One region of the Streptomyces javensis genome, then DNA from elsewhere that is predicted to be linked to it. Evidence: riboswitches for the same ligand, from Rfam matches in the RefSeq annotation. Region 1 holds a riboswitch; each other region holds the start of a gene.

Region 1 (10,480 bases):
GCGACGGCGATGGAGTCCAGCGGCGGGCCGGTGGGCCGGTCGGAGTAGCCGAAGCCCGGCACGTCGGGCACGACCACGTCGAACGCGTCGGCGGGGTCGGCGCCGTGCGCACCGGGGTCGGTGAGCAGCGGGATGACCTTCGTGTAGCGCCAGAACGAGTCCGGCCAGCCGTGGCTGAGCACCAGCGGCAGGGCGGGCCCGGCCGGGGCGGCGGCCTTGACGTGTGCGAAGTGGATTCCGAGGCCGCCGAGCCGGACCCGGAACCGGGGCAGCCGGGCGAGCGCCGCCTCCTGCGCCGCCCAGTCGAACCCGTCCGCCCAGTAGGCGACGAGCTCGCGGAGATAGGCGAGGTCGGTCCCGAGCGCCCACCCGGCGTCCTCGGGCGCGTCCGGCCAGCGGGTCGCGCGCAGCCGCGCGCGGAGGTCCTCGAGCTCCGCGGGTGCGGTCCGCGGGGCGAACGGCTCGGGGCGGGGCGTGGCATCCGGCATGGCACGTACCCTACAAGCCGCGCCACGCCCCTCCGCCGACACGCCGAGCGCCCAAGCGGCCTCGATGACGTCCGGTGCGGTTGGGGTGCGCCCCGAAGGGCGCGGGGCCGTGTCGACATGCGGCTCCGCCGCGTCGGCGCGACCAGCCACGGCACGGCCGCGGATGAACGCCCGCATCTCGCGGCACTTCCCGCGGAGCGCTCAGTCGCCGGTCACCCCCAGTTTCCGCAACTCTTGCGAGGCCAGGTCGATGTTCATGACGTACAGAGCGCCGGCCAGCGCGTCGTGCATGAACTCGGGGTAGCGGATCTTCGAGGCGAAGAGCCGGCAGCCCACCATTGAGCAGGCCCGATGTGATGAGGTATCCGGAGATCACGACGGCCAGCCCGCGCAGCCCCTGGATGTCGCGCCGGAGCGCCGCCTTCGGCGTACGGCCGGACCGGGATACGCGGTGGCCGCGCAGGCGCCGCGGCAGCCCGGTGGCCCGTTGGCCTGGCGCCGTGTCCCGCTGCGGGCGGGAGGCGGTGGGGGTGTGCGTCATACCGTGAACTGTCCGCAGCGCAGAAGGTGTTGCTGTGATGCGGAGCACACGAGGCCGGGGCGACGGCAGGGGCTCGCACGGGGAGCGGTCCGCGCCGGGCCCCCGGCGAGGGGTCCGGCGCGTGCGGTGGCTCGTCCCGGGCTCGGGCCCGGATCATACGAAGGCGCTCTGCCCGGTGATGGCCTTGCCCACGATGAGGGTGTTCATCTCGCGGGTGCCCTCGCAGGAGTAGATCGCCTCGGCATCGGCGAAGAACCGCGCGATGTCGTAGTCCAGCACGATGCCGTTGCCACCGAAGATCTCTCGGCACCAGGCCACGACCTCGCGCATCCGTGAGGTGACGAACGCCGTCGCGAGCGCGGAGTGTTCATCGCGGAAGATCCCCGCGTCCTGCTGACGGGCCAGCTGTACCAGCATGCCCCAGCACGCGGTGATGTTGCCGAGGCATCCACCGGACGCGCGTAGCGCCCTCCCGGCACACCGGCCCAGCGTGGCAACGGCTCGGTTCAGCCCGAACGGCGGCGGCGATAGGCCTGTGTCTTCGTGCGGTTGCCGCACAGCTGTGGCGAGCACCATCTGGCCCTGCCCGGGCGGGAGTTGTCGTAGAAGACCCACTGGCAGTCGGGGGCCGGGCACATCCTGAGCCGGTGCCAGGTCCCGTTCACGGTGGCGGTCAGCGCGGCCATGACGATGTGCGCGAGGGCGGTGTCCACGGGGTCTGCCGCGACGGTCAGATGGGCGCCGTGGCCGGCGGCCAGTGTGACGTGAAAGGAGTAGCCGACCGCGACATCGCCCCCCTGGTCGGCACCCTCCGCGTCCTGGCGCAGCGCGGCCCGCAGCGTGGTGCGCAGCTCATGGGCTCTGGTCAGGTGGTCCTGATGGGCCCTGGTGTCGGGGGCGTCGCCCATGAGCAGGTCATGCTCCCGCAGCCAGCGCTCCAGATCGCCGGGCGTGGTGAGTGCGTCGTGTCCCGTAAGGCGCCGCCCGTGCGCGACGAACCCCCGGCGGTCCTCGGTGTTGGCGAAGTGGTGGAGCAGGGCGATACCCGCCGGGAGGCCCTCGACATCCTCGGCCCTAGTCGGCGGCAGCATGACCGATGTCTCCGTGAACGCGCCGGTAGGCATCCTTCACCCGGATCCGATCGCCGTCGAACTCGAACATGTCACACCCGTGCACCTCATGGACCTGGCCACCGGCGTCCGTACCGGCGTAGGACCACTGGGAAGCGCCCCGGTCCCCGGCGATGAACGCCACCCCGCCGGGCCTCGACTCGAGCCCCGCGTCATAGGCGAGCATCAGCTCAAAGCCTTTGCGCACTTCGGCCCGTCCGCGGAAGGTCATGCCCGGCTCCGGGCCGACGGACGCGCGGAACACGCAGTCGTCCGTCATGAACTCCATCAGCAGATCGAGGTCCTTCCGCCGCCACGCCTCGCCGAAGTCCGCCAGCCGTTCCGGTGTCATCCCCATGACTAGACCCTTCCTGTGAAGTGTGCGGCGAGATAGCCATCCGGATCCGGGCCCTCCGGGTTGGCGAGCACATGGCGCAGCCATGCCCGGCGTTCGAAGTCGGTGACGGCCAGCTCCCAGACGCAGCCGATGGCCTCGCCGGGGTGCGGCGTCAGCGCGTCCGACCGCTCCAGGGGCGCCGAGAACAGCCGCTGATGGATCTCGTTCTCCCCGTGCCACCAGTCCACCAGCGCGAAACAGCGGTCGGCCGCGTCATGCGCGATGGCGAACCCGATGCCATAGCGGCTGTCCGTCCGAGCGGGGCTGGGCAGCGCCGAGGTCGCGGCCTCCACGGTCGCGGCCACCAGCGCGGGGCGCGGCACATCGGCCGACGCGCTGATGCCGTACACCTTCACGGCCCAGCCACCGACCGTCTCCAGGCCCAGGAAGCCGATGGCCCGGGGGCGATGCGGCTGCCGGAGGACGACCGGTCCCTGTTGCGCGCTCATGACCCACCCTTCTCCGCGACGACACGTGTTAAATGATTAGCAGGTGTCGCTACTCCTGCGCAACACATGGCGGCAGAACCGGGCGCCGAGGCCGGTCCGGTCGTCCTTTCGGCCGATGCCGACGGCCATGAACCCGCTGACCGGGTGATCCACGGCCGCCGCCGTCCGGGCAACCCCGGGCTCATGGCTCGTCACACACGAAACTCAACCCTCACGCCGTGGATCGTCACGGCGCCGGCCACCGCCCTTTCGGGTGCGGCCGGCCGCACCCCCGACGCGACGTCTGGACCCGCTCCGGTCAGGAGCTGCGGGTGGCTCCCACGGACCCGGTGCCCAGCGGCCGGGGATTCTCGGTGGAGGGCGGTGTCGGCCCGTTCACCGTGGTCAAGCGGCCGGGCCCGGACGGCATCAAGCTGCGTTACGCGCTGCCCAAAGGTCAGGTCGCGCAGATCTCCTGGTTGGTCCGGCCCACCGCCACCAGCCGGGCGATGTCCAGCTCCCGGCCGGTCAGGGGATTCGCCCGGGTGACCCGGCGGGGGCGGCTCGCCCATTGCCGGAGCAGACGCACGGTGACCGCCGGGGACACCATCGCGCCACCGCGCACGGCCGACCGCACCGCCTCCACCAGGAGTTCGGGACCGGCGTCCTTGAGCAGAAAGCCACAGGCCGGCTGCTCGCCGGGCCCGGCACCTCGGGGCGGAGCCGCCGGGCCAGTTCCACGCACTCGGAGCCATCGGCGGCTTCGCCCGCCACCTCGATCCCGGGCTGGGAGTCGAGGATCAGCCGGAACCCGGTGCGCACCATCGCCTGGTCGTCCGCGATCAGGGGGTCCGGGATCTCACGGCTCCGGTGTCCGGCGCAGGAAGCGGATGACCGGGTGGCCCGGATCGTGGGTGACATCGGCCTCGACGCCGTAGACCCGCTTGATCAGGGCCGGGGTCAGCACATCGCCGGGAGTGCCTTCGGCCACCACCCGTCCCTCGCGGAGGACGAGCAGCCGGTCGCAGTACATCGCGGCGAGGTTGAGGTCGTGGAGGGCGATCACGGTGGCGATCGGCAGGCTGACGACGAGGTCGAGCAGATCGAGCTGGTGCTGGATGTCGAGGTGGTTGGTCGGCTCGTCGAGCAGGAGCTCGCGCGGTTCCTGGGCGAGGGCCCGGGCGATCTGGGTGCGCTGGCGTTCGCCACCGGAGAGGGTGTGCCACGACTGACCGGCCCGGTCGGCCAGTCCGCTGCGCTCCAGGGCCGCGTCGACGGCCCGGGCGTCCGCCGCGGAGGCCGACGCCCAGGCGCGCCGGTGCGGGATACGGCCGAGGGCCACCACCTCGCGGACGGTCAGCTCGGTCTGGGTGTGGGCGTGCTGTTCGACGGTGGCGATACGGCGGGCCGTGGCGCGGCGGCCGACCTGCGGCAGGGCGCGGCCGTCCATGGTGACCACTCCGGCGGAGGGGGCGAGGACCCCGGCGAGCAGCCGCAACAGGGTTGACTTCCCCGAGCCGTTGGGGCCGAGCAGACCCACCGTCTCGCCGGGGCGCAGGGTGAGGGTGATGCCGTCGACGATCAGCCGGCCGTCGGTGCGGCGGCTGACGCGGTCCGCGCGGAGCCCGGACGCCGCTTCTCCGGTGGCGAGGAACCCCATGTCCGGGGTTTCCGCGGTGGAGTCGGTCATGTCTTCCTCCGGCCGCGGTAGAGCACGGCGACGAAGGCCGGTACGCCGATGAGGGACGTCACCACGCCCACCGGGACCTCCTGGGGGTCGATGACGGTGCGGGCGGCGGTGTCCACCCACACCAGGAAGATCGCCCCGGCCAGTGCGGTCACCGGCAGCAGGCGGGCGTGGCCGGAGCCGGTGAGGGCGCGGGTGGCGTGCGGGAGGACCAGGCCGACGAAGCCGATGGCCCCGGCGGAGCTGACCAGGGTCGCGGTGAGCAGCGCGGTCGCGCACAGCAGGACGAGACGGGTGCGGGCCACCCGGACACCGAGCGCCGCCGCGGCCTCCTCCCCGAAGGCGAACGCGTCCAGGGTGCGGGCGTAGCCGAGACAGACCACGAGCACGGCGGCCAGGACGGCGGAACACAGCAGCACATCGCCCCATCCGGCGCCGGTGAGCGAGCCGAGGAGCCAGAACAGCACGGCCCGGGTGGTGTCGGCGTCCGCGGAGGTGAGGACGATGAACGAGGTCAGCGCGGAGAACAGCTGCATGGCGGCCACTCCGGACAGCACCACGCGGTCGGTGCTGCCGCCGAGGCTGTGGCTGAGCACCAGGACCAGGCCGAACGACAGCAGCGCACCGGTGAACGCGCCCGCCGACAGGGACACGGCCCCGCCGCCCACGCCGAGCACGACCACGGTGACGGCGCCCGTGGAAGCGCCCGAGGACACCCCGAGCACGAAGGGATCGGCCAGCGGATTGCGCAGCAGGGACTGCATCACGGCCCCGCAGAGGGCCAGACCCGCCCCGCACACCGCGGCCAGCAGCGTGCGCGGCATGCGCAGGTTCCACACGATGCCGTCCCGAAGCGGTGGCAAGGTGCTGTCCCCCAGACCGAGATGGGCGGTGACCGCCGCCCATACGTCGGCCGTGGAGATGTCGGCCGGGCCGATGGTCACGGCGAAGGCCACCGACACGAGCAGCGCGGCCAGCCCTCCCGCGCACAGCGACAGGAGGCGGGTGCTCAGGTGGCCGGGACTCACTTGGCGAGCCCGAGGTCGCGCAGCCCGGCGGCGACCTGTTCCACCCCTTCGACCGTGCGGATGGACGGGTTCATGGCCTGCCCGCTCAGCAGGATGTACCGCTTCCTCTTCACCGCCGTGAGGTTGCGGGTGGCGGCGTTGGTCTCGAGGAAACGCACCTTCGCCTTGGCGGTCTCCGCGGTCTGCTGCTTGCGCGTGAGGTCGCCGAGGACGATGACGTCCGGGTCGCGGTCGGCCACGGTCTCCCAGTTGATCTGCGGCCACTCGTCGTGGGTATCGGAGAAGGCGTTCTTCGCCCCGACGGCCCGGGTGATGGCGCCCGGCGCGCCACAGCAGCCGGCGAGGTAGGGCGACTGGGAGTTGGCGAACCAGTACATGAGGGAGGCTCCGGAGGCATCCAGTCCGTCCGTGGCCTTGCGTACGCGCTCCTTCAGCCGGGCGACGAGCTTCTCTCCGCGCTCGTCGACACCGAACGCATGGGCCAGATCGCGTATCTCGCCGTAGACGACATCGAGGGTGAGGGGCTTGTCGCGGGAGCCGTCGCCACCGCTGGCGGTGTCCCTGCCCGCCGCGCAGTCGGACGGCGAGACATAGGTGGGCACGCCCAGCTTCTCGAACTGCTCGCGGGTGGCCACGCCGCCCTTGCCGAGGGTGGAGACGAACGAGGCGGTGACGAAGTCGGGTTCGGCGTCCAGGGACTTCTCGAAGGACGGCGCGTTGTCCGCGAGGCGCTCCACCGTGGCGTTGGTCTTCTCCAGGCCCTTCATCACCGGGTCGGTCCAGGTGGCGGTGGCAGCCATGCGGTCGGCGAGGCCGAGTGAGAGCAGGATCTCCGTGGTGCCCTGGTTGAGCGAGAGGGCCCGTTTCGGGGCGGACTTCAAGGTGACCTTGTGGCCGCAGTTGTCGATCGTGCGCGGAAAGCCCGAACCGGCGGGCTTCCCGGCGTCCGCGTCGTCATGGCCGGAGCCACCGCACGCGGTGAGGAGGAGGGCGGGGGCGAGCAGGAACGCCGCGGTACGGCGGGCGGAGCGGAGCACGGGCAGCCTCGGTGGTCGGGGCTCGTACGCGGAGCCTGGCCTACGGTCGTCCTCCGCGCACCGGGCGCGGAGGTGCCAGCAGGTCTTCGGACTCGGGCTCGTCCGGACGGGGCCCCTTCCCGGTGCTCGTTCGCGACGGCCCCGCGGCCGTCACGGACTCCTCCCAGTGGTGTCATCTGCCCCGCCCGTCCCCCTCACCGCTGCGCGTCAGCTCCGGATTCACACCGGATTCCCTGGCCTCGGATGTGGCACGACTGGCCCCCCGAGACTACCAAGGCCGTCGCCCGGCCGGTCTCATGCTCGGCCAGGCCGCCGGCGGGCCCGCCTCACCTCGCGGTCCACCGCCCAGGCGTCGCCGACCGGCCCGAGGTGGCCGAGCTTGTCGGGGTTGACCACCGTGCGGATGGTCTGGATCTGCCCGTCGAGCACATCGAGGACCAGGGTGTGGAGCACCCTGCCGTCCCGGTCGCGGAAGATCGCGCCGGGCTGGCCGTTGACCTCGCGCGGCTCCAACGACACATCGATCCGCAGCAGCCAGGGGAAGACACCGCCCAGCAGCCGCGCCACCTTCTCCGCGCCCATGACGGCCCTGGCCAGCTGCGGGGCCTTGCCGCCACCGTCCCCGACCAGTCGCACATCGGCGGCCAGCAGCTTCCGCAGCCCGCCCACATCGCCGTCCTTCAGCGCCTCGAAGAACCGCGTGGCCAGCTCCTGCCGCTCCCGCCGGTCCGCCGCGAACCGCGGCCGCCCGGCCGCCATATGGCGCCGCGCCCGTACCAGCAGCTGCCGGCAGGCCGCCTCGGACCGCCCCACCGCCGTGGCGATCTCGTCGAACCCGAAGGCGAACACCTCCCGCAGCACGAACACCGCCCGCTCCAGCGGGCTGAGCCGCTCCAGGAGCAGCAGCGCCGCCATCGACACCGAGTCGGCCAGCTCCACCGCCCGGGCCGGATCCTGGTACGGATCGCTGAGCAGCGGCTCGGGGAACCACGGGCCCACGTACTCCTCCCGTCGCACCCGCGCGGAGCGCAGCACATCGATCGAGACGCGTGTCACCGTGGCCGACAGATACGCCTTGGTCGACGTGGGCCGGGTGGCCGAGCCGTCGAAGCGCAGCCATGTCTCCTGCACCGCGTCCTCGGCCTCGCTCACACTGCCCAGGATCCGGTAGGCGATCGAGAACAGCAGTGGCCGCAGCTCCTCGAACTCCTCGACCTCGCTCACGCCGATTCCCTCCTGGAAGAACGACCGGCCGGACGGACCGGCGCCGGTCAGTGGAACTGCCCGACCTGGTAGTCGCCCGCCGGCTGCCGGGTGATGGCATTCAGCCGGTTCACCATGTTCATGAACGAGACCAGGATCACCAGGGCGGTGAGCTGCTCCTCGTCGTAGTGCCGGGCGGCGTTCGCCCACACCTCGTCGCTGACGCCACCGGCCGCGTCCGCGACCCGGGTCCCCGCCTCCGCCAGCTCCAGCGCGGCACGCTCGGCGTCGGTGAAGACCGTGGCCTCCCGCCATACCGCCACCAGGTTCAGCCGCACCGCGGTCTCACCGGCCGCGGCGGCCTCCTTGGTGTGCATGTCGAGGCAGACGGCGCAGCCGTTGATCTGGCTCACCCGCAGCGCCACCAGCTCCTGCGTGGGGGGCGGCAGCGGCGAGTCCTTGACCGCCTTGCCCGCCGCCATGACGGGCCCCAGGACCTTGCCCGCGGTCGGGCTGGCGGAGTAGTTCAGTCGCGCGTCCATGGTGTGCTCCTCGGTGGTCGTCAGTGGCTACACCCCTGAGACGAGATGGCCCGATCCCCTGTGACATGGACAGATGTGACCTGCGTCTCCCCGCCACCGGACCCGCTGAGCCAAACAGTTGTACGCTACGGCTCGATCCGATCAACCGAATACAACGGGGAGACAGAGTCATCGTGAGCGAGCGAACCGGCAGAATACGTTCCCCTCGTGCCTACTCCGCCGTCTCGGGGGTGCTCACCGGGACGATCGCGCTGTACATCGCGCTGGTGGCCTTCGGCAACATCACCGACTTCGACACCAATCAGCAATTCGTCCGCCACGTCCTGGCGATGGACACCACGTTCAAGGACGACGACCTGATGTGGCGGGCCATCAAGTCCACCGCGCTCCAGGACACGGCCTACGTCGCCATCATCGTCTGGGAGAGCGTCGCCGCCCTCGTGCTCATCGCCGCGACGGCCATGTGGGGCGCGGGACTGCGCGGAGGCAGCGTCCGCCGCGCCCGTCAGGCCAGCACCGTGGGGCTGGTGATGCTCATGCTGCTGTTCGGCGCCGGGTTCATCGCCATCGGCGGCGAATGGTTCGCCATGTGGCAGTCCAAGGCGTGGAACGGGCTGGAGGCCGCCACCCGCGTCTTCCTGATCTCCGGGATCGTGCTGCTGCTCATTCACCTGCTCGCGGCCGAGCGGGACGAGCCCGGCGCCACGGACTGATCGGGACTTCACACCTTCACCGCGCCCGCCTTCCCCGCCACTTCGGCGGTCAGGCGGGTGGCAACGCGGCGGCGGCCGATCCGGCGAGGTCGGTGGCCAGTTCGCAGGGACGGCCCTTGCGGCCCGCCCCCTTGAGGACGAGGGCCACCCGCTCGGTGCCCTTCACCCGGTCCAGCCCGGTGTAGTGACGGTGGACCACCTCGACACGGCAGCTTCCCGGGCCCTCGTCCTCCGGTAGCACGATGGCCTGGTGATCGCTGAGCTTGGTGGACCGGGCACCCTTCTCGCGCGGCAGATCGCCCTGGTCGAAGCGCAAATCCACCTCGAACTCGCTGGTGGTGGACTTCCACTGGCACTGCCAGCGGCCGAACCCGACGTCCGGGTCCCCGGCGTCGATGCCGGGCACCTTCTCCAGCGCCTTGACGTCGAGCAACGTACACGCGTCCAGGTGCGCCAGCGAAGTGGACGGGAAGTCCGGGGAACGCCGGGGGATCTCACCGCGGTTGAGCACCTTGACCGCGACTCCCGCGGCGCGGTCGGCGGTGTCGCACAGCGGCTCCTTGACCTCCTTGGGCTGTCTCGCGGCCGCGGTGACCCGGAGGCTGTTGTCGCGGGCGCCTTTCACCGCCACGGCGCGCTCGCACTCGTCGTCCTCGGCGGTGCGCTCCACGACGGTGACCCTACCCTCGGTCTTCCTCGCCACGCCCTCCGGCAGCGAATCGGCGTCGAGCTCCACCCTGACGTCCACGACCTCCTCGCTCCGCTCCTTCAGGAGGACGTCGCAACGGTTGAAGTTGCCGTAGTCACGGTCGAGTCGGGCCTCGTCGTACCGATGGAACACGGTGGCGTTCAGCAGGGCGCACGGGTCGGCCGTGCGGGGGTCGCCGATGAAGCCCGCGGCGGCCGTTCTGCCCGGTGCCGGGGTGGCCTTGTCCCCGGTTTCGTCCCCCAGGTTCATCACGATGAACGGAACGGCGATGGCCAGTGCCGTGACGGCGGCGGCGCCGGTCAGGAGTAAGGGACGGCGGCGGACCAGCGTCGCCGTGCGGCGCGGCAGCCCTGCCGTCGCCGTCGGGGCCTCGCCGCGCGTCAGGACGTCCGTGTACGGCGTGGTCGACGGGGCCATCGGGAGGGTCGGGAACCGGTCCGGGGGGCCCGCGACGTCCGTGAGGGCGGCGAGCGCCTGGGCGGCCGTGGGCCGGGCCCCGGGGTCGCGCTGGAGCATCGCGGTGAGGATGGATCCGAGCGGTCCGACCTGGGGGCTGATGGCCTCCATCCGGACCGCCCGCCCGGCGCCGCGCATCGGC
Region 2 (10,480 bases), on a different contig from region 1:
TTCCTGCTGCCCCTCGTCCACGAGTGGCGGGCCGACTCCCTCAGCGGTCGTGAGGCCGATGAGCCACCGGACCCGGTCGACTGGTCGGCACCCTGACCGGCGGCCTCTACGCCAACAGCCGCGCCCGCCGCGTCCTGGTCACGCTGATGGAGATGCGGGCGGACGCCGAGGCCGTCACGGACGCGGAGTCGGCGGACCGGCTGTCCGCCTTCCTCACCACCCAGCAGAAGAAGCACCCGAAGCGGCAGAAGGCCGACCGGCTGCTGGCCCTCTCCCACGGGTGGACCGGCGGCCACCCCGCCCCCTACGCCCGTGCCGTCGCCGCCGCATGGGTCTTCGCGGCCGGTGTCTGCCTTCCGGCGATCGGCATCTGGAGGGGCGTCCTGGACGGGGTGTCCGCGTGACTGGTCCGCAGGACGGGTGTCCGCGTGACGGGCGGTCAGCGCGGGTCGTGGCGGACGGTCAGGCGCGGTCGCAGGTCGACAGACCGGGCCGCCAGCGGCAGGCGATGGCGGCGAACCCGCCATCCGCCGCGACCGGCACGGACAGGGTCTGCCCGCCGCGCACCACCGTGGGCTTGCGGACCAGGCCGTCCGGCCCGTCCAGGATCAGATCGACCAGCCAGCGGCCCGGCTCCAGCCGCAGCGGCACCTCGGCGGTGTGCGCGGGGCCGGTGAACGTACCGCCGATGAACCACCGCGAGCCGCTGGCGCGGGCGAGCACCGCGCTCTCACCCGGCCGCCCCGCCAGCAGCTGGGTGCGGTCCCAGGTGGCCGGGATCTGTTCCAGGAACCGGCGGGCGAGCGGACGTGCGTCGTAGGACTCCGGGGTGCCCGCCAGGTTCTGGATCCCGGACTCGTAGAGCACCGACAGGCCGACCTCGCCCGCGTCCGACGCCGCGTTGGGGCGCTGGGGCCGGTGGAAGGCCCCGGGGGTGAAGTCCATGGAGCCGATGACATTGCGGGTGAAGGGCAGCGTCGCCAGGTGCTGCGGGGTGTTGGTCCGCTTCTCCTCGCCGTTCACGCCCTCCATCGACATCACCTGCGGCCAGGTGCGCTGAATGCCCTTGGGGATCGTCGAGCCGTGGAAGTTGACGAGCAGATGGTGGGCCGCGGTGTCCTTGAGGATCTCGTCGTACCAGCGCAGTGTCTCCTGGGACTCGGAGCCCATGAAGTCGATCTTCACGCCCTTCACCCCCCACCGCTCCAGCGTGGGCAGCCACTGCTCGCGCTCCTCGGCGGTGTCGAGGTCACGGTGGTGGATCCAGACCTGGATGCCCACATGCCGCTCGCGGGCGTAGTCCACGAGCCGCGGGATCCAGCTGTTCCGCTGCCAGTCGGGATCGGTGACGTCCCACTGGTCGGGGTCGAAGTACCAGCCCGCGTCCACCACCACATACGGCCAGCCGCGCTGGGCCGCGTAGTCCACGTACCCCTGCTGCATCGACAGGCTCTGCCCGGCCGGTTTGCCGCCCGCGAGCCAGGTCCACAGGGCGGGGCCGGGCCGGATCCACGAGGTGTCGGCGACCCGTGACGCCGGTGCCAGATCGTCGGTGAAGGTGGACTGGGTGACGGTCGGCAGATCGCCCACGATCAGGGCGCGCCAGGGGGTGCTGAGCGGCCCGTCGGACTCGACCCGCTCGTCCCACAGGCCGATGCGGTACGTGGGCAGCCCCTGCTGGTGGATCAGCCGGGCGGCGGAGTAGCGGCCGGTGAGATCCGACTCCGCGATCAGGGCGTAGCCGCCGGCCGTCTCGAAGAGCGCCTGCGCCATGTACTCACCGGTGGGCGCGGTCGCCGCGGTGTACTCCTTGAACAGGTTCTCGTTGTCCTTGCGGTAGTCGCCCAGCCACGCGGCCGCGTCCGGCGGCAGGGTGAAGGCCGAGGTCTCGCCGAGGACATCGCCGCTGCCGGAGGGCAGGTCGTAGCGGTAGGCGACCCCGTCGTCCGAGGCCCGCACCACGAGGTCCAGCCGGGCGTTCCCGCCGCCCCGGAACCGGAAGTGGGTCTCGGTCATCCGCGCGGTGCGCGAGCGCTGCTTGCCGACCGTCGACCGGTAGCGCTCCACGACGGTGCGGTCATGGCGTCCCAGATAGCGCAGCCCGTGCGACAGATCCGCCCGCTCGGTGACGATGCCCACGGGCGAGGGCTCGACCACCGTCCGTCCGCCCCGGGACACCTGGAGCGTCAGCGCTCCCGAGGCGCCGTCGAGCCGCAGCTGCGCGAGGGGACCGGAGTGGGGCGAGGGGCCGCGCACGGTCCAGGCGGAGTCCTTCGCCTGTGCGGGCCCGGTGATGAAGAGCGTCATGGCCAGGACGCCGCAGAGCAGAAATGCCACTGCGGAGCGTCGGTAAGATCTCGGCATCGTTGCCTCCCGAGGCGGATACGTTACCGAGTCATCCGATAACTGGGGAGGGGTTGGGCGGCATTACGCCCCGTCAAGGGTTGTTGGCGCATGAGAGATCGGATCTATGGCTGGGCTGCTTCCGGGGACGACGCCAGGGGTAGAGGGTCGGTCAACGGACCCGCGCACGGTCCGGACGAGGAGGCGCACACGATGAGCGGCACGGCTCGGCCCGGCGACCCGGACCGGGAGACGGCGGACCCGGCGCCCGCCGAACCCGAGGGCGGGGACCCCGCCTGCTGGCTGGAGATGGTGTGTGCGGACTGCGGCGCGATGCAGGACACCGCCGAGTTCACCCGCTGTGCGCGGTGCGGCGCCCCGAGGGAGTGAGCGGCGGCGATACGGATCCTTCGGCGGCGGGACGGCCAACTCTCCTTGACGGCGGACCGGGTACGGTCTGATCATCACCACGGAACCAACGGGGGGCTTCGCCGTCGTGTTCTCCACCTCCACATCCACCCCGCCGTCCCCCTCGGGGCCGGTCCGCATGATCGTCTGCGGCGATGACGCGCTCGCCCACCGCCTCGCCGCCGAACTCCACGACGTCTACCGGACACAGGTGACCGTCGTCATTCCCGGCGGCGCTCCCCTGGCGGACCCCACCGGGCAGCGGATCGCGGGATGGCGGCCGGGAGGCCGTACCTCGGCGCTCTTCGGCAGGTTCAGCGCGGCCGTCGGGCGGGTCCCGCTGCCCCGGCAGACGGCGGACGACCCCGCCCCGGACGGGGGAGTGCGGGTCATGGAGGCCCCGGCGCTGGACGAGGACGTGCTGACCGAGGCGGGCGCGGATCAGGCGACGGCGCTCGCCCTGGTCCATGACGACGACGAGACCAACATCCACGCCGCACTGCGGGCCCGCCGCCTCAACCCCCGGCTGCGGCTGGTGATCCGGCTCTACAACCGCAAGCTGGGCCAGCACCTGGAGGAACTCCTCGACGAGGCGGCGCGGGTCGCCGATCCCGGCATGGACCCGGCGGAGCTGGACGCCACCACCACCGTACTGTCGGACGCCGACACCGCCGCCCCCGCGCTCGCGGCCACCGCCGTCGCGGGCACCAGCAAAGTGCTCCAGGCCGACGGGCTGCTGCTGCGCGCGGCCGAGCGCACCCCGCCCGGCACGGACGAGGTGGCCCGCCCGGGGCTGTGCACCCTCGCCCTGCTCTCGTCCACCACCAGCGACCCCGGCGGCAGCGAGGGTTCCGACAGCAGCGGGGACGAAGGGCCCAGGCTGCTGCCCGGGGACGAGGAGGTGGCCGCCGCCACCGGGCGCGACACGGTGGTGCTCGAGGCCGTCTCCGCCATCGGCACACCGCTGCCGCCGCAGCGGCTCGGCAGCCGCCGACTGCCGCTCGCCTCGCTCTTCTCCCGCCGGCTGCGCTGGTCCGTCGCCGGAATGGCGATCGCCGTGCTCGTCCTCACCATCATCTCCTGGCGGCTCACCGGAGCCGGGCTGCTCCACGCGGCCTACCTCACGGTGCTGGACGTGCTCGCGATCGACGACCCGGCGCTCGACGAGCCGACCGGACGCAAGGTCCTGCAACTGCTGTCCGGGCTGACCGGACTGCTTCTGCTGCCCGTCCTGGTGGCCGCCGCGCTGGAAGCGCTGGGCACCTTCCGCACCGCGTCCGCGCTGCGCCGCCCGCCGCGCGGCCTGTCCGGCCATGTCGTACTGCTCGGGCTCGGCAAGGTCGGCACCCGGGTCCTGGCCAGACTCCGGGAGATGGACATCCCCGTGGTGTGCGTGGAAGAGGATCCCGGGGCGCGCGGCATCCCGCTGGCCCGCAGACTGGGGGTGCCGACGGTCCTCGGTGACGTCACCCAGGAAGGCGTCCTGGAGGCCGCCAAAATCCAGCGGGCCCACGCCCTGCTCGCCCTGACCAGCGCCGACACCACCAACCTGGAGGCGACGCTGTACGCCCGCTCGGTCAAGCCCCGGCTCCGGGTGGCCCTGCGCCTGTACGACGACCGCTTCGCCACCGCCGTCTACCGCACGCTGCGCGCGGCCCATCCGCGGGCCCTCACCCGCAGCCGCAGCGTCTCCAGCCTGGCGGCTCCGGCGTTCGCCGGGGCCATGATGGGACGTCAGGTCCTCGGTGCCATACCGGTCGAGCGCAGGGTGCTGCTCTTCGCCGCCCTGAATGTCGCCGGGCATCCGCAACTGGAGGGACGTACCGTCGCCGAGGCGTTCGTACCGGGTGCCTGGCGGGTGATCGCGCTGGACGCGGCCGAGCCCGCGGACCGGCGACGCGACCTCGGGGCGGCGCCCCCTTATGACGGTGCCGTCCAGCAGGAGCCCGCCCTGGTATGGGATCTGCGCCCCGGCTATGCCCTGCGGCCCCAGGACCGCGTGGTGCTGGCGGCCACCCGCCAGGGGCTGGGGGAGATCCTGGCGGGGGCGCCGGTCCGCCGGGGCTGACGCCGGGCCGCCCGTCGCCCCGCTGGGGCCGGGGCCGCGTGGTGTGGCGGTGTCCGGGATGCGATGATGCCGGGCGACAAAGGCGACGGCGGAACGAGGAAGCCGGTGGGAATCCGGCGCGGTACCGCCACTGTGATCGGCGAGCGGATCCCGGACAGGCCACTGCCCGCATACGCGGGTGGGAAGGCCGGGACGAGCATCGACCCGAGAGCCAGGAGACTCACGCGGTCGCCTCCTCGATCGACACCGGGGCGGACTACCCCGGAGGAGGGGTGGTGCGGCGTGCCCGTAGGGCCGACCGACCCGCTGCCGTGCCGGGTGACCGTGTGCCGGGACTGCTGTTGCGGCAGCCCCAAGGTGACCGGCGTCGACCATGCCGCGCAGATCACGCGGCTCGGTGAGGAGGCGCCCGTACGCGTCTCCGAGTGTCTGGACGTCTGCGACCAGGCCAATGTGATCGTGGTGCAGCCGTCGGCCGCGGGGCGGGCCGCCGGGGGCAGGCCGGTGTGGCTCGGCCTGGTCAACGACCCGGACGCGACGGAGGACATCGTGGCCTGGGTCCGGGCGGGCGGCCCCGGGGTGGCACCGCTGCCCGACATCCTCGATCTGTACGCGTTCTCGCCACGGGGGAGCGCCTCGGCCGAGCCGTCACCCGGCGGTCGCTGAGCGACCGAAGTCCCCTACGACGCACGGGAGTTGCTGTCGTGAGCAGAACTCTGGCGGCCTCGCACCCCGTGGGCTACCGTCGGTAACACGTTGCCGGTCGGTAACACGATTCCGTCGCGGCAACCCCCTCCGTATCTCCCGCACCCTCCGAACCCCCTTCCGGAAGGCAGCTCATGGAGAACTCCACAGAGAATTCCGCGTCGTCCGCCGGGGTCGGTGGGATCAGCCGCCGCCGTGCCCTGACGGCGGCGGGCGGTGTGCTCGCCGGCGCCGCGCTCGCCCAGACGGCGGTTCCGGCCTTCGCCGCCTCCGGGGCGTCCTCGGACGCGGACGCCATCGTGGTCGGCCACGGGCTCGCCGGGTTGGTGGCCACGGCGGAACTGGCGGCCGCGGGGCGCAAGGTGCTCCTCCTCGACCAGGAGCCCGAGAGCAACCTCGGCGGCCAGGCGTTCTGGTCCTTCGGCGGCCTGTTCTTCGTCGACTCCGCGGAGCAGCGGCTGATGGGGATCAAGGATTCCCCCGAACTGGCCTGGCAGGACTGGCTCGGCACGGCGGGCTTCGACCGCGGTGTCGGCGACCCCGGTGGCCAGGACTACTGGGCCCACAAGTGGGCCGAGGCGTACGTGGACTTCGCCTCCGGGGAGAAGCGGTCCTGGCTGCACGGGCTCGGTGTGCAATGGTTCCCGATCGTCGGCTGGGCCGAGCGCGGCGGCGGTCTCGCGGACGGCCACGGCAACTCGGTGCCGCGTTTCCACGTCACCTGGGGCACCGGTCCGGCCGTGGTCGAGCCGTTCGAGAAGAAGGTGCGGGCCGCCGCGCAGGACGGCCGGGTGACCTTCACGTTCCGGCACCGGGTGGACGAGCTGATCGTCACCGGTGGCGCCGTCACCGGAGTGAGCGGCTCGATCCTGGAACCGAGCGACGCCGCCCGCGGCAAGCAGACCTCGCGCACCGTGGTGGGCGACTTCGAGCTCAGCGCCCCGGTGGTGATCGTCACCTCCGGCGGTATCGGCGCCAACCACGACCTCGTACGCCGGAACTGGCCCGACCGGCTCGGCTCACCGCCGAAGTTCATGGTCACCGGCGTCCCCGCGTATGTGGACGGCCGCATGCTGGCGATCACCGAGAAGGCGGGCGGACGGATCGTCAACCCCGACCGGATGTGGCACTACACCGAGGGCCTCAGGAACTACGACCCGATCTGGCCGGGCCACGGCATCCGCATTCTGCCGGGCCCGTCGTCGATGTGGTTCGACGCGAAGGGCAGGCGCTTCTCCAGCCCCGACATCCCGGGCTACGACACCCTGCACACCCTCGGATCGATCACCGCCACCGGCCATGACTACTCGTGGTTCGTCACCACCCAGAAGATCATCGCCAAGGAGTTCGCGCTCTCGGGCTCGGAGCAGAACCCGGACCTGACCAACAAGGACATCCTCCAGCTCCTCTCCCGCATCTGGCAGACCCCCGAGCCGATCCAGCGGTTCCGGGACAAGGGCGAGGACTTCGTGGTCGCCACCTCCCTGCCCCAACTGGTCGCGGGCATGAACAAGCTGACCGGCGACAACCTGATCGACCTGGCGGACCTCAAACGGCAGATCGAGGCCCGCGACCGCGAGATCGAGAATCCGTACACCAAGGACGTCCAGGTCATGGGCATCCGCAACGCGCTCGCCTACCCCGGGGACGCCCTCAGCCGCACCGCCTCCGCGCACCGGATCCTGGACCCGGGCGCCGGACCGCTGATCGCCGTGCGCCTCAACATCCTCACCCGCAAAACCCTCGGCGGCCTCCAGACCGACCTCTCCGGCCGCGTCCTGGACGCCTCCGGCCACCCGATCAGCGGCCTGTACGCGGCGGGTGAGGTGGCGGGCTTCGGTGGCGGAGGGGTGCACGGCTACCGCTCCCTGGAGGGCACCTTCCTCGGCGGCTGCCTCTTCTCGGGCCGCACGGCGGGCCGCGCGGCGGCGTCCGCGACGGCGACCTGACCCGGCGGACAGAACGCTCTCAGCTGCCGCGGCGGCCCGGCCGCCCGCGACACCACCGGCCCGGCCGCCCGCGACCTGACAGGCCATGACCGGCCAGTGGTCCGCCGCCGCACAGCCGACCCTCTGAAGCCAGTGCGCACCGGGCCCGTGGGAGACTCGTCCCGCACTCCGCGGCCCGACCGGGAACGCTCCCGGTCGGCCACGGGGCCGGGGCGAGGAGGACGTGTTGGGCGGGGACGATCCGCACATCCATGTCGAGTCGAAGGTCGTCCGTGGCGTGGCCGCCGTGCGCGAGATGATGGCATCCACGTTCGGCCTGGTCGGTGACCTGCCGAGCCTGGTCGATACCGGTTGCGGGCTGCGGGCGCCGTACGCGATGACCTCGCCGCGCCCGGAGAACGTCACCTGCCTCGCCTGCCGTGAGCACGCACGACAGGAGCATCTGCGCTTCGCGGACGAGGTCGAACGTCTGGGCAGGATGGCCGGATCGACCATCAGCACGGCCCAGGCCAAGCTGGCCGCCGACAAGCACCGCGAACTCGCGGAGAGGTTCTCCGGCCCGCGGAGGGCCGAATGACAGCACCGCACGCGGATGGCCCGCGGTGGCCGGACTCCGCTACGGCGCCGGGTCCGACCGGGCGACGGAGTGCTCCACCGCGGTGCGCCGTGGCGGCGTCACGCCGTCCCGTCGCTCTCGGCGCCGCCCGGAGACGTCCACCGGGGCGGTGAGGACGGCCAGGCAGGCGAGGACGAGTGCGATACCGCCCCAGCCGACGGCGGGCAGGCGTTCGCCGATGACCAGCACGGCGAGCACGGCCGCGACGGCCGGTTCCAGCAGGGAGAGCGTGGTGGCCGTGCTGGCGGGCACATGCGCCAGCCCCCAGCCGAACAGGACGTAGCCCGCGAACATGGGCACCAGCGCCATGTACACCCCGACGGCCACGTCGGACCCGGAGTCGAGGAGCGGGGCACCGGTGACCAGCAGGACGGGCACCAGGAGCAGCCCGCCCACGCCGAAGACCGCGCCCATCGCCGCGCGGGAGGTGACCCCCTGGATGATCAGCCGGTGGGCCGCCCAGGAATAGAGGGCGTAGGTCGTGGCCGCGATGAGGCCGAGCCCCACGCCGAGCACCGTGGCGGCCGTGGAGGTCCGCTCCGCGTCGCCGGGGGCCCCGGCGGCCTGGCCCGCGCACAGCAGCAGGGTGCCCAACAGGCCCAGGGCGGCGCCGAGTTTCCAGCGGCGCGTCAGCCGGCGCCGGTCCATGACCCGTTCGATCACGGCCGAGGCGAGCGGGGCCATGCCGATCGACACCACGGTGCCCACCGCCACTCCGGCCAGGCGCATCGCGCTGTAGAACGCCAGGGGGTACGCCGCCACCGCGACCGCGCCAATCAGTACGGTGCCGCGCCGCGCACGCAGCAGTGGGGCCTCGCGGGCGATGCGGGGAGCGGCGACCAGGGCCTGGAGCAGTCCGCCGAGGCCCATGGCGACGGCGCCGATGGCGAGCGGGCCGACGTCCGGGGCGAAGGTGGCCGCGGTGCCGGTGGTGCCCCACAGCACGGACGCGGCGAGCACGCACAACGATCCGGCGCCCACGGAAGAGCGGGCGCCGGGTCCGGGGGCCGTCACAGCCGGTCCAGCAGGGCCGCCGCCATCGCGCGGGCGTGCCGCAGCCGGCTGTCGTCGCCTTCCAGACCGGCCCGCGCCATCGCGCCCTCCAGCAGGAACGCCAGGTGCTCCGCCATCGTGCGGGCGTCGTCGGGGCGCTCGGGCAGCAGCTCCTCGAGGTGGCCGGAGATCAGCCGCTCGACCTCCTCCTTGTGGCGGCGTACGACGGTCCGTCCCTCGTCCCCGGCGGGCAGCTCGGCGGCCGCGTTGAGCAGACCGCAGCCGCGGAAGCCGCGCTCGTAGGCGAACGCCGCGTGATCGGCGTAGGCGTCGAAGACCGCGAGGACGCCGTCGCGGGGGCTCTCGGCCCGCTCCAGCCGTGACCGGTACAGCGCCAGCCACTCCTCGTGGCGGGCATCCAGATAGGCACTGACGAGATCGGCCTTGGAGGAGAAGTTGTTGTACAGGCTCATCTTCGCCACACCCGCTTCGGCGGTGATCGTGTCGATCCCGGTCGCCGTCACGCCGTCGGCGTAGAAGCGGCGCGCGGCGGCCGCCAGCAGACGCTCCCGCGCCGGCCGCCGCCTCCCGGGCTCCGTCGTCCTCACACCGGTCTCACTCATCGTTTGCACCCTGACAGATTAGGTAGGTAGGTCTACCTACTATAGGGGGCGCCGAGGGCGTTCCGGAAGCGGTTGAATGATTAAGGGATCCGGTGGCGGACCAGGGCGAGGACGGTGAGAAGCGCGACGAGTGCGCACACCCCCCACCAGCCGGCCCGGCCCCAGGCGCGCACCCCGAGCCAGGAACCCGCGCTGCCGCCCAGATAGGCGCAGGTCATATAGGCGGTGTTGAGCCTGGAGCGGGCGTCCGGGCGCAGGGCGTAGACGCGGGCCTGGTTGGCCACCATGCCGGACTGCATCGCCACGTCGAGCAGTAGGGTGCCGATCGTCAGGGCGGCCAGGCCCGGCGTTCCGCCCAGGGCGCCCAGGGTGAGGATCGCGGTCGAGAGGAGCACCCCGAGCAGGCAGACGAGGTTCACCGGATCGGGCCCCAGGCGGTCCACCAGACGCCCGGCGAGCGGGGTGCACAGCATGGTCACCCCGCCGACCAGGGCGAGCATGCCGACGGCCTGGGCGCCGAGCCCGTAGGCGGGACCGGTGAGGAGCAGCGCCAGGCAGGTCCAGACGGCCGAGAATCCGGCGAAGACGGTCGCCTGGTACCAGCAGGAGCGGCGCAGCTCCGGCTCGGTGCGCAGCAGGCGCAGCGGTTCGGCCAGGAGCGCGGGGTAGGACTGCCGGGATGCCGGGGCCGTGGCGGGGACCGCGAACGCCAGGACGGTGGCGAGCAGCAGGGCCAGGACCGCGGCCACGAGATACGGGGCCCGCCAGCCCAGCC
Region 3 (10,480 bases), on a different contig from region 1:
ACTGCGGCCGCAGCTCGCCCTCTTCGGGGTTCATGGTGCCCACCAGGAGGAAGCGCGCCGCGTGCCGTACGGACACCCCCTCGCGCTCCACGTAGGAGGCGCCCATGGCGGCCGCGTCGAGCAGCAGGTCGATCAGGTGGTCGTGGAGCAGATTGACCTCGTCGACGTAGAGCACCCCGCGGTGGGCGTCGGCGAGCAGCCCGGGCTCGAACGCCTTCACCCCGTCCGACAGCGCCCGCTCGATGTCGAGCGCGCCCACCAGCCGGTCCTCGGAGGCGCCCACGGGCAGTTCGACCATCCGCGCGGGGCGCGCCTCGCCCGTGCCCGGCTCATGGGGTCCGTCCGGGCAGGACGGGTCGGGCGCGGCGGGGTCGCAGGAGAACCGGCACCCGGCCACCACGTCCACCTCGGGCAGCAGCGAGGCGATCGCTCTTACGGCGGTGCTCTTGGCCGTGCCCTTCTCGCCGCGCACCAGGACGCCGCCCACGGCGGGTGAGACGGCGTTGAGGAGCAGGGCGAGCCGCAGGCCGTCCATGCCGACGATCGCGCTGAAGGGGTAGGTGGTGGTCACGCGGCGATACCTCCTGGGGTGCGTGGGCACAGCGGTCCGGTGTGGGAGTGGGGGCTCGTCATGGCGTCCCCCCTGGGACCCCCGGAGGGACGAACGGCAGCCCCTCCGGGACGCCCTCCTCGATGAGCCGCAGCAGCGCGTCCGTGTCGGCGTGCTCCTCGATCAGGTCGCCGAGGCGGTCGAGCTGCTCCTCGCGCAGCTCGCCGAAGCGGGTGTCCGGCGCGGGGACGAACGCCCGGCCCGCCGCGGCGGCCACCCGCCGCAGAAAAGCCCGCCGGAAGCCGTCGCTCTCCAGCGAGCCGTGCCAGTGGGTGCCCCACACCGAGCCCACCCGGCAGCCGTCCAGGAAGGGCTCCTCGGCCCCGTCCAGCAGCTCGGCGACCCCGTGGTGGATCTCGTAGCCCTCCACCCGCTCGCCGAGCGCCTCGCCCACCGGCCGGGCCAGGGTCTTCTCGGCCGCGAACCGCACCCGCACCGGCAGCAGCCCGAGCCCGGCGACCGTCCCGGCCTTCGACTCGACCTCGTCCTCGATGCGCTCCCCGAGCGCCTGGAAGCCGCCGCAGACGCCGAGCACCGGACGGCCCTCGGCGGCCCGCCGGGCGATCGCGTCGGCCAGCCCGCGCTCACGCAGCCACTCCAGCGCCCTTACGGTGCCCCGGGTGCCCGGCAGCACCACCAGGTCGGCGTCGGCCAGCTCCTCGGGCCGGTCCACGAACCGCACGATCACGCCCGGTTCTGCCGCCAGCGCGTCCACGTCCGTGAAGTTGGACATCAGCGGTACGGCGGCCACCGCGATCCGCAGGACGTCCGCGCCGAAAGGGGGCGCCACGACGCTCTCCCGCACCGCGCCGCGCAGCGACACCCGCAGCCCGTCCTCCTCGTCGATCCCCAGCCCGTGGGCGAACGGGAGCACCCCGACGGTCGGGCGCCCGGTGAGGTCGCGCAGCATCTCCAGACCGGGCTCCAGAAGGCTCACATCGCCGCGGAACTTGTTCACCAGGTAGGCGGCCACATGCCGTTGGTCGGCTGCCGACAGCAGCGCGGTCGTGCCGAAGAAGGACGCGAAGACACCACCGCGGTCGATGTCCCCGACCACCACGACCGGAAGCCCGGCGGCACGCGCCAGCCCCATGTTGACGATGTCGGTGCGGCGCAGATTGATCTCGGCCGGGCTGCCCGCGCCCTCGCAGATCACCGCGTCATGGGTGCGCCGCAGCTCCTCCAGGCACTCCGTGACGGTCCCCAGCAGCGCCTCCCGCCCCGCTGAGAGCCTTTCGCCGGGCGAGGGGGCTCCGGCCCCGGCGAAGTACCCGCGCGCGCTCAGCTCGCCCACCGGCTTGCCCAGCAGCACCACCTGGCTGCTGCGGTCGCCGCCCGGCTTCAGCAGGACCGGGTTCATCAGCGCGCTGGGCTCGACGCGCGCGGCGGCCGCCTGCATGGCCTGCGCCCGCCCGATCTCCGCACCCTCCCGGGTGACGAAGGAGTTGAGCGACATGTTCTGCGCCTTGAAGGGCGCCACGCTGACGCCCTTACGGGCGAGCCACCGGCAGATCCCGGCCGTCACCACGCTCTTGCCCGCGTCGGAGGTCGTGCCCGCGACGAGCAGCCCCCCGCCGCGCGCCCCGGAACCCTCCGTGCCGCCCTTACCGCGTATGCCGCTCATCCGCCGCCCCTTCCCAAGGCCCGGGTTCTCAGGGCCCGGGGCCGCCCCGTCAACGCCCTCAGGACCGGCCGGGCCGCCATGGACACCCCGAGCGCCAGCACACCGACGCGCCGCGACAGCCGTATCGCCCGCTCGATGTCGGCCGACTCCACCGGCCGCCCGCCGGAGTTGAGCACCGGCCGGTTCTCGACCCGGCCGCCGTACGCGAGGGCGCCGCCCAGCCGGACGCCGAGCGCGCCCGCGAAGGACGCCTCCACAGGGCCCGCGTTGGGGCTCGGATGGCGTCCGCCGTCGTGCCGCCAGGCGCGCCACGCACCGCGCGGATCGGGGCCCGCGAGCGTCGCCAGGGTCGCCGTAAGGCGTGCACCGGGCCAGCCGGCCACATCGTCCAGCCGGGCCGCCGCCCAGCCGAACCGCCGGTAGCGCGGCGACTTGTGGCCCACCATGGCGTCCAGGGTGTTGACGGCGCGGAATGCTATGAGCCCCGGCACCCCGCCCACGGCGCCCCACACCAGCGCGCCCACGACGGCGTCTGAGGTGTTCTCGGCCACCGATTCGACCACCGCGCGGGCGATCTGCGGCCCGTCCAGCGCCTGCGGATCGCGGCCGCACAGATGCGGCAGCCGCTCCCGGGCGACCTCGAGGTCCCCGGCGGCCAGCGCCCCGCCGACGGCCCGTGCCTCACGGCCCAGGCTCGTACCTCCCAGCACGGCCCAGGTGGCGGCGGCGGTCAGCGCGACCGCCGCGCCACGGCGGCTGCCAAGTCCCCGTACGGCGCGGGTCAGCAGCGCGGCACCGGCGGCCGCGCCGCCCGCGCACAACGCGGTGTGCAGGGCCCCGTAGCCCCGGTGGTCGCGCCACAGCCGGCGCTCGGCGGCCGCGGCGGCGCGCAGGAACGCGGCCACCGGATGGCCGCGGCGCGGATCACCCGTGGCGAGGTCGCCGAGGAAGCCGAGGGCCGCGCCGCACGCGAACGAGGCGTGGTCGGCAGGCATCCGTCAGGCCGCCGTCACGCCTCGGCGCGGCGATACGGAACCAGACGGGCCGGAGGGGCCGGAAGAGCCGAAGCGGACAGGGAGGGCTGGCGGCGTGGCGATGCCGGGCATGGCGGTATGTCCTCACTCAGGGTCCTCGCCCTGGTTCGACGTGACCGGCGGTGAGAGTCTCCTGGCTCCCGGATCCGCGGCCCTCCCGGTCTTCCAGCCCCGCGTACGCGACGAACCGTACGGACGAGCCGTGACCCCATCCAGGCGATGGGAAGGTGCTCCCCGGTGACAGTGGCGGGACCGCGCCGGATTCTCACCGGCTTCCTCTCCTGCCGCCGTTTGGCTCGGGAAGTCCACCATGGGCCGCGAATGGCCGTCAACTCGCATATGACCCATGACGCCCGAGTGTGCCGAGCCCCACAGACGACCGCCCCCACGAGACGGCCGCCGGACGGACGGCGCTGGTCAGCGCCACCATCCGGCGGCCGGTGGGTCATCCGGGGACAGCGGGGCCCTCAGGCGACGATCAGATAGATGCCGTAGGCCACGACCGCGGCGCACACCGCGAAGCAGGCGTACGCGCCGGTGCGCGCGAGCGAGGAGCCGCCCACCGCGCCCCCGGGCACGGCGGCGGCCGTGCCGCCCTGCTCCGGCGCCGCCTTACGGGAGGTGCCGACGATGCCCAGGGTGAAGACGCCCACCATGCCGACGGTCACCGCGAGGCTGATGCCGAAGACCTGGCCGAGTGCCGCCCAGTCGATGCTCATGTTTCCTGGCTCCTTAGCGGGTGGCGCTGCTCGCGGCGGCGGGGGTGGGGGTCTGCTCGGGTGTGTTCTCCGAGGTGTCGTCCTCGGGGGCGGCGCTCTCGGGGGCGGCGCTCGCCGCACCGGCGGGCGGCGGGGCCACGGACCGCAGGGCGGCCGTGACGGCGCCCACCGGCTCCTGGGTGCCGACCTCGTTGACGTTGGTGTGGTCCACGGGCTTGCGGCGCGACAGCATCCAGATCGCCCCGCAGGCCAGGACGGCGAGCACGGCCACCGCCGTGATTCCCGCGTTCCCCTGGTCGGCGAGGAGCGCGGCGGCGCCCGCCACCAGCCCGGCGGCCGGGAGGGTCAGCACCCAGGCGACCACCATGCGGCCCGCGGTCGACCAGCGCACCACGGCGCCCTTACGGCCGACACCCGCGCCCATGACGGCGCCGGAGCAGACCTGGGTGGTGGACAGCGCGAAGCCGATGTGGGAGGAGGCGAGGATGACGGTCGCGGCGCCGGTCTGGGCGGCGAAGCCCTGCGGCGGCTGGATGTCGGTGATGCCCTTGCCCATGGTGCGGATGATGCGCCAGCCACCCAGGTAGGTGCCGAGCGCGATGGCCAGGCCCGCCGAGACGATGACCCACAGCGGCGGGTCGGAGTCGGGCGCCACCACGTTCCCGGTGACCAGCGCCAGGGTGATCACGCCCATCGTCTTCTGGGCGTCGTTGGTGCCGTGGGCCAGGGAGACCAGGGCGGCCGAGGCGATCTGCCCCGCGCGGTAGCCCTTCGCGGTGTCCTCGGGGGAGCGGTCGCGGCCGAGCCGGTAGGTGAGCCGGGTGGCGGCCAGCGTGGCGATGCCGGCCACGATCGGCGCGGCGACGGCGGGGATCAGGACCTTCATGACGATCGCGTCGCCGTTGACCCCGTCCAGGCCCACGGAGACCACGGTGGCGCCGATCAGACCGCCGAACAGGGCGTGCGAGGAGCTGGAGGGGAGTCCGGCCAGCCACGTCACCAGATTCCACAGGATCGCGCCGACGAGTCCCGCGAAGATCACTTCTGGCTGGATACCGGATCCCTCGTCGATGATCCCGCCGGAGATGGTCTTGGCCACCTCCACGGACAGGAACGCGCCGACGAGATTGAGGACGGCCGACATCGCCACCGCCACCCTGGGCCCGAGTGCTCCCGTGGAGATGGTGGTGGCCATGGCGTTAGCCGTGTCGTGAAAGCCGTTCGTGAAGTCGAACACCAAGGCCGTGACGATCACGATCCCGATGAGAAGCGTGATGTGTTCCATACACCCGGTCAATCAGTTCGAAGGTCGTTAGTGGCACGGTGAACGTAAGGAAACAGGGTGAACGGGAGATGAACTGAGCGGGGCATCGGGGTGACATGGTTGCGGGGTCGCTAAAACCCAGTGAATTCCAGCCTACTTTCCCATGTCGTACGGGAGTTGAGCCGCGGTCGAGAGCCGCCGGAGGCGGCCCCTGGACCGGTCTCGCGGGCGTCCGCCGGCCCCCCACGTTCACCCGCCCGGAGTCGGGTGCCCACGAAGCACGGTCGTAGTCCCCCGCCGCGCCGCCGCCGGTCCCACCGTGCCCGCCGCCGGTCCCACCGTGCCCGCCGCCGGTCCCACCGTGCCCGCCGCCGGTCCCACGGCGCCCGCCGCTGGTCCCGCCGCCGCGCGGCCGGCGGCCGCCTGGAAGGATCGGCCCCGGAGGTGAGGGCAGGTGACCCAGTCGCGATCCCCGCGGCAGCCGCAGCCGCGGCTGACGCATCCCCTGCGGCAGGCATGGACGCAGGTGGTGAGTACGGCCCGCAGGACCACCGCCGACGGTCTGGTCGTCGGCACCTCGGGCAATGTCTCGGCCCGGGTCGGCGACACCGTCCTGGTGACTCCGAGCGGCGTCCCCTACGACCGGCTCGGCCCCAGGGACGCCGTCGCCGTCGACCTGGACGGACAGCAGGTCCTCGGCACGCTGAAGCCCACCAGCGAGCTGCCCATGCACCTCGCGATCTACCGGGAGACCGATGCCGAGGCCGTGGTCCACACCCACGCCGTCCACGCCACGGCCGTCTCCACGCTCGTCGACGAGCTCCCCGCGGTCCACTACATGGCCGCCGCCCTCGGCGGCCCGGTCCGCGTCGCGCCCTACGCGCTCTACGGCACGGACGAACTGGCCGACGCCATGCTCGAGGCGCTGCGCGACCGCAGCGGCTGTCTGCTGCGCAACCACGGCACCGTCGTCCACGGCGCCACCCTGGAACAGGCGTACGACCGCACCGCCCAGCTCGAATGGATGTGCCGGGTCTGGCTCACCGCGGTCTCCGTCCCCGGCCGCACCCCCTCCCTGATCCCGCCGGACGAGATGCGGCGCGCCGCCGAGAAGCTGAGCGGCTACGGCCAGAAGGGCTGAGCCCGCCGGGCACGCGCCCGGGCCCCGGCCGGGCGGTCACCCGGCCGGGTACGCCCGCTGGCCGGGGGCCGCCTTCCCGACCACACTGGGAGGGATGCGTCTGCGAACAACGGCGGTCGCGGCCGCCACCACCCTGCTGAGTGTCGGCGTGGCCGCGGTGGCGGCCGGACGGTACGCCACCGGTGCTGCGCTGAAACCGGTCCCCGACCGTCCGCTGCCGAACGAGGCACCGCTGACCGTCCACGCGACCGCGGCCGGCCAGATCACCCTGACCCGCTCGCTCGCCTCGCTGCGCCCCGGCACCTACGGCCTCACCGGCCGCTCCTGCCACGCCGTCGTCGGCCCCGTCATCGAGGACGCCCCGCACCCCGCCGACTGTGTCGTGCGCCGTCTGGAGCGGGTCACCCACGGCGAGCTCACCCCCGGCACCCGGGTCCGGCTGACCCCCCAGGTGCACATCGGCAACCCGCGGGACGCGCTCGGCATCGACCACGCCGACGTGGACGTGCCCGCCGAACTCGGCCCGCTGCCCGCCTGGTTCATCCCCGGCGAACGCTCCACCTGGGTGATCACCACCCATGGCCTCGGCACCACCCGTGAGCACCCTATGGTCGTCATGCCCTTCCTGCGGCAGCTGCGGGTGCCGGTGCTCGACCTCGCCTACCGGGGGGACCCCGGCGCCCCGCGCTCCGAGGACGGCATATCCCACCTCGGCGACACCGAGTGGCGCGACCTGGACGCGGCCATCCGCTACGCGGTCGAGTACGGGGCGACCGGGGTCGTGCTGCACGGCTGGTCCATCGGCGCCTCGATGGCCCTCCACGCCGCCGCGAACTCCGCGCTGCGGCACCGCGTCATCGGCCTCGTCCTGGATTCCCCGGTGCTCGACTGGCAGGCCACCCTGCGCGCCCTCGCCGCGGCCCGCGGCATCCCCGCGCCGCTGCTCCCGCTCGCCCTGCGCGCCGCCGAGGGGCGCACCGGACTCCACGACAGCAGGCTCCCGGAGGTGGCCGACCCGGAGCGGCTGTCCGTGCCCACGCTCGTCGCCCACGGCCCCGACGACACCCTCGCGCCCTGGGACGTCTCGCGCGAACTCGTCGACCGGCGGCGCGATCTGGTGACCCTTCACACGGTGCGGCAGGCCCCGCACGCGGCCATGTGGAACGCGGACCCCGAGGCGTACGAGGAGGCGCTGCGGCGCTTTCTGATACCGCTCCTGTAGCGCCCTTGAGGCGGCCACCCGCGCCGCCCGGCCTCCCGTAGCGCCCGTAAGGCGATCGCGAAAGCGCGTGCGGGGCGGCGCGGGAGGCGTTCGCGGGGCGGCGGCGGAAGCGTTCGTAAGGTGGCGTGAACCCTTCGCGGCGACCGCCGGACGGGTGCCGATTGGGCTTTCGGGCCGTCAACGGCGAGACTGCTTCCGTGACGTCCCGTACTCCGCGCGACTCCCGGCTCCGACTTGTCCGTAACCGGCCGATGGCCACGGCCCGCCGGCCCGCGGTGAACCGCGGCTCAAGACCGGCGCCCCGTCCGCCGGAGGGCACACCGCCCCCGTCGGAGCTGGCCCGGCAGGCCAGGGCGGGGCTCACCGGGGCCGTGGCGATCGCCCACTGGGCCGCGGCCGAGCACGGCGCGCCCGGCGCGCTGTCCGACGAGGCCGCCGCCCGCGCCACCGAGGCGCTCGGGGTGAGCGAGCGGGAGGTGCGGACCGACTGGGACCGCGCTCGTCTCATCGGCCTCATCGAGCACCACGCGGGCACCACCCGCCCCGGCTGGCGGCTCCAGGCGTGGGACCGGGACGACAGCGCCGTGCTGCGCGGCTGGGTCGCGCTCCTGGACGCGTGGTCGCTGGCCTGCCCCGCCCCCGAGACGGCCGAGCCGACGGCGGTCGCGGAGGTCGTCGAGGCCGTGCCGCAGCTGCTCTCCCTGCTCCAGCTCTCGGCCGGTCCCGTGCAGATCTCCGCCCTGCTCGACATGCTCCGGCAGCGGGTCGCCGAGCTGCGCACCGAGCGGTGCGAGGTCCCCCAAGAGGTCACGGAGGACCGGGAGCCCGCCGGGGGCGCCGCGACCGCCGATGATGCCAAGGACGCCGAGGACACCGCCACGCTCGAGGGGCTGCTCGACTGGGCCCTGGACGCCCTCTCGTCCGTCGGGGCGCTCACGGTGCGGGAGGAGCCCCAGGAGGGGCCGGAGGGCGCCGGGAGCGCGGCCGAGGACGCCAAGGGCGACCGCCGGGAGGCCGAGCTGACCGCGCTCGGCAACTGGGCGGTGTGGGTCAAACTCGAGCAGATCTGCGTCGCCGCCCAGAGCCCGGCCGGGAACATCGAGCAGCACGCCGCCGACATGCTGCGCGGCTGTGCGGGCCTGACCCCGGGCCCCGCCCGCGCCGAGTACCGCGCCTGGCTGGCCGCCCGCCCCGTGGGCAGCGCGGTCGTCGAGCTCATCGACGCGGCGCGCGGCGACGACGCGCTGCTGCGCGGGCTCGCCTTCGAGGCGCTGCGCGTCGTCGGGGCGCCCGCCGAGCCCAACGTACGGGCCGTCGTCGAGGAATCGTGTCTGCGGCCGTACGCGCTGCTGTGGCTCGCCGAGCACGAGGGCGCCGACCCGGACGAGGCGCTGGACGCGCTCACCCGCGAGGAGGCCACCTGGCTGTGGGTGGACACCGCCGCGGCCATTTCCGACCACGGGGAGAGCCCGCTGCTCGTCCGCCACCTGGAGTCCGCCGTCCAGGGCACCGTGCCCGCGCTGCTGGCGGAGGTACGGGCCGTGGGGCACCCCCGCACCGTGCAGGTCCTGGTGGCGCTGGCCGCGGCCCACCCCGACCCGGCCCTGGCCAAGGCGGTGCGCCGGGCGGCCTTCCAGGTGCACACGGGCGGGGCCTGAGGGAGGGGCGGCCGAGGGGGAAGCCAGGGGGAAAGCCGGGGGAAAACGACTTGCCCGCCACCGCTAAACTAGCCGCATGGCAATTCTCCTCGTGCATTAGACGGCGTCGGCCGCCCTCGTCCGTCCCGTCCGTCGTCCACCCTGCCCAGGAGTAATTCCCGTGATCACCGCCTCCGGCGTCGAGCTGCGTGCCGGCGCCCGCGTCCTCATCGAGTCCGCTTCCTTCCGTATCGCCAGGGGCGACCGCATCGGTCTCGTCGGCCGCAACGGCGCCGGCAAGACCACGCTCACCAAGTGCCTGGCCGGTGAGGGCATCCCGGCCGGCGGCACCATCACGCGCTCCGGTCAGGTCGGCTACCTCCCGCAGGACCCGCGCACCGGCGATCTCGACGTCCTCGCCCGCGACCGCATCCTCTCGGCCCGTGAGCTCGACTCCGTGCTCCGTAAGATGCGCGAGAACGAGGACCGGATGGCCAACGGCAAGGGCGCCACCCGCGAGCGGGCGATGAAGAAGTACGAGCGCCTGGAGACCGAGTTCCTCACCAAGGGCGGATACGCCGCCGAGGCGGAGGCCGCGACCATCGCCGCCAGCCTCGGCCTGCCCGACCGGGTGCTCGGCCAGCCGCTCCATACGCTCTCCGGCGGTCAGCGGCGCCGGGTCGAGCTGGCCCGGATCCTCTTCTCGGACTCCGACATCCTGCTGCTGGACGAGCCCACCAACCACCTCGACGCCGACTCGATCACCTGGCTGCGGGACTACCTCAAGACCTACAGCGGCGGCTTCATCGTCATCTCCCACGATGAAGACCTCGTCGAGACGGTGGTCAACAAGGTCTTCTACCTCGACGCCAACCGCTCGATGATCGACATCTACAACATGGGCTGGAAGCTCTACCAGGCCCAGCGCGAGGCCGACGAGAAGCGCCGCAAGCGCGAGCGCGCCAACGCCGAGAAGAAGGCCGCGGCGCTGAACGCGCAGGCCGACAAGATGCGCGCCAAGGCGACCAAGACCGTGGCCGCCCAGAACATGGCCCGCCGCGCCGAGAAGCTGCTGGCCGGTCTCGAGGAGGCCCGGCAGTCCGACAAGGTCGCCAAGCTGCGCTTCCCCGACCCGGCCCCGTGCGGCAAGACCCCGCTGACCGCGGAGGGGCTGTCGAAGTCGTACGGCTCCCTGGAGATCTTCACCGATGTCAACCTGGCCGTCGACA

The links. A riboswitch is a leader RNA that binds a small molecule or an ion and turns the genes downstream of it on or off. The one in region 1 is predicted to bind cobalamin.
Region 2: it holds a riboswitch for cobalamin, as region 1 does, so the genes downstream of both, ABD329_RS00265 ((2Fe-2S) ferredoxin domain-containing protein) here and ABD329_RS07190 (ABC transporter substrate-binding protein) in region 1, are expected to answer to the same signal.
Region 3: it holds a riboswitch for cobalamin, as region 1 does, so the genes downstream of both, ABD329_RS31905 (cobalamin biosynthesis protein) here and ABD329_RS07190 (ABC transporter substrate-binding protein) in region 1, are expected to answer to the same signal.

What each region holds. Positions count from the first base shown of each region.
Region 1 covers NZ_BAAAIF010000005.1:93,702-104,181, reverse strand. Annotated here, with positions in the region: gene ABD329_RS07235 (epoxide hydrolase family protein) at 1-488, opposite strand, end outside; gene ABD329_RS07230 (hypothetical protein) at 690-827, opposite strand; partial or broken gene ABD329_RS07225 (acyl-CoA dehydrogenase family protein) at 1,183-1,473, opposite strand; gene ABD329_RS07220 (CGNR zinc finger domain-containing protein) at 1,536-2,120, opposite strand; gene ABD329_RS07215 (nuclear transport factor 2 family protein) at 2,104-2,496, opposite strand; gene ABD329_RS07210 (hypothetical protein) at 2,499-2,984, opposite strand; partial or broken gene ABD329_RS07205 (transcriptional regulator) at 3,430-3,788, opposite strand; gene ABD329_RS07200 (ABC transporter ATP-binding protein) at 3,823-4,653, opposite strand; gene ABD329_RS07195 (FecCD family ABC transporter permease) at 4,650-5,663, opposite strand; gene ABD329_RS07190 (ABC transporter substrate-binding protein) at 5,675-6,715, opposite strand; cobalamin riboswitch at 6,776-6,989, opposite strand; gene ABD329_RS07185 (RNA polymerase sigma-70 factor) at 7,010-7,939, opposite strand; gene ABD329_RS07180 (carboxymuconolactone decarboxylase family protein) at 7,987-8,460, opposite strand; gene ABD329_RS07175 (DUF2165 domain-containing protein) at 8,634-9,173, shown strand; gene ABD329_RS07170 (serine/threonine-protein kinase) at 9,223-10,480, opposite strand, start outside.
Region 2 covers NZ_BAAAIF010000001.1:70,478-80,957, forward strand. Annotated here, with positions in the region: gene ABD329_RS00240 (hypothetical protein) at 1-96, shown strand, start outside; gene ABD329_RS00245 (hypothetical protein) at 153-404, shown strand; gene ABD329_RS00250 (glycoside hydrolase family 97 protein) at 463-2,364, opposite strand; gene ABD329_RS00255 (hypothetical protein) at 2,557-2,733, shown strand; gene ABD329_RS00260 (NAD-binding protein) at 2,891-4,819, shown strand; cobalamin riboswitch at 4,869-5,061, shown strand; gene ABD329_RS00265 ((2Fe-2S) ferredoxin domain-containing protein) at 5,102-5,485, shown strand; gene ABD329_RS00270 (FAD-binding dehydrogenase) at 5,659-7,473, shown strand; gene ABD329_RS00275 (hypothetical protein) at 7,697-8,050, shown strand; gene ABD329_RS00280 (DMT family transporter) at 8,090-9,049, opposite strand; gene ABD329_RS00285 (TetR/AcrR family transcriptional regulator) at 9,100-9,705, opposite strand; gene ABD329_RS00290 (MFS transporter) at 9,786-10,480, opposite strand, start outside.
Region 3 covers NZ_BAAAIF010000046.1:700-11,179, forward strand. Annotated here, with positions in the region: partial or broken gene ABD329_RS31895 (magnesium chelatase ATPase subunit I) at 1-571, opposite strand, end outside; gene ABD329_RS31900 (cobyric acid synthase) at 630-2,234, opposite strand; gene ABD329_RS31905 (cobalamin biosynthesis protein) at 2,231-3,229, opposite strand; cobalamin riboswitch at 3,376-3,593, opposite strand; gene ABD329_RS31910 (hypothetical protein) at 3,736-3,987, opposite strand; gene ABD329_RS31915 (inorganic phosphate transporter) at 4,001-5,272, opposite strand; gene ABD329_RS31920 (class II aldolase/adducin family protein) at 5,706-6,392, shown strand; gene ABD329_RS31925 (alpha/beta hydrolase) at 6,487-7,614, shown strand; gene ABD329_RS31930 (hypothetical protein) at 7,812-9,272, shown strand; gene ABD329_RS31935 (ABC-F family ATP-binding cassette domain-containing protein) at 9,433-10,480, shown strand, end outside.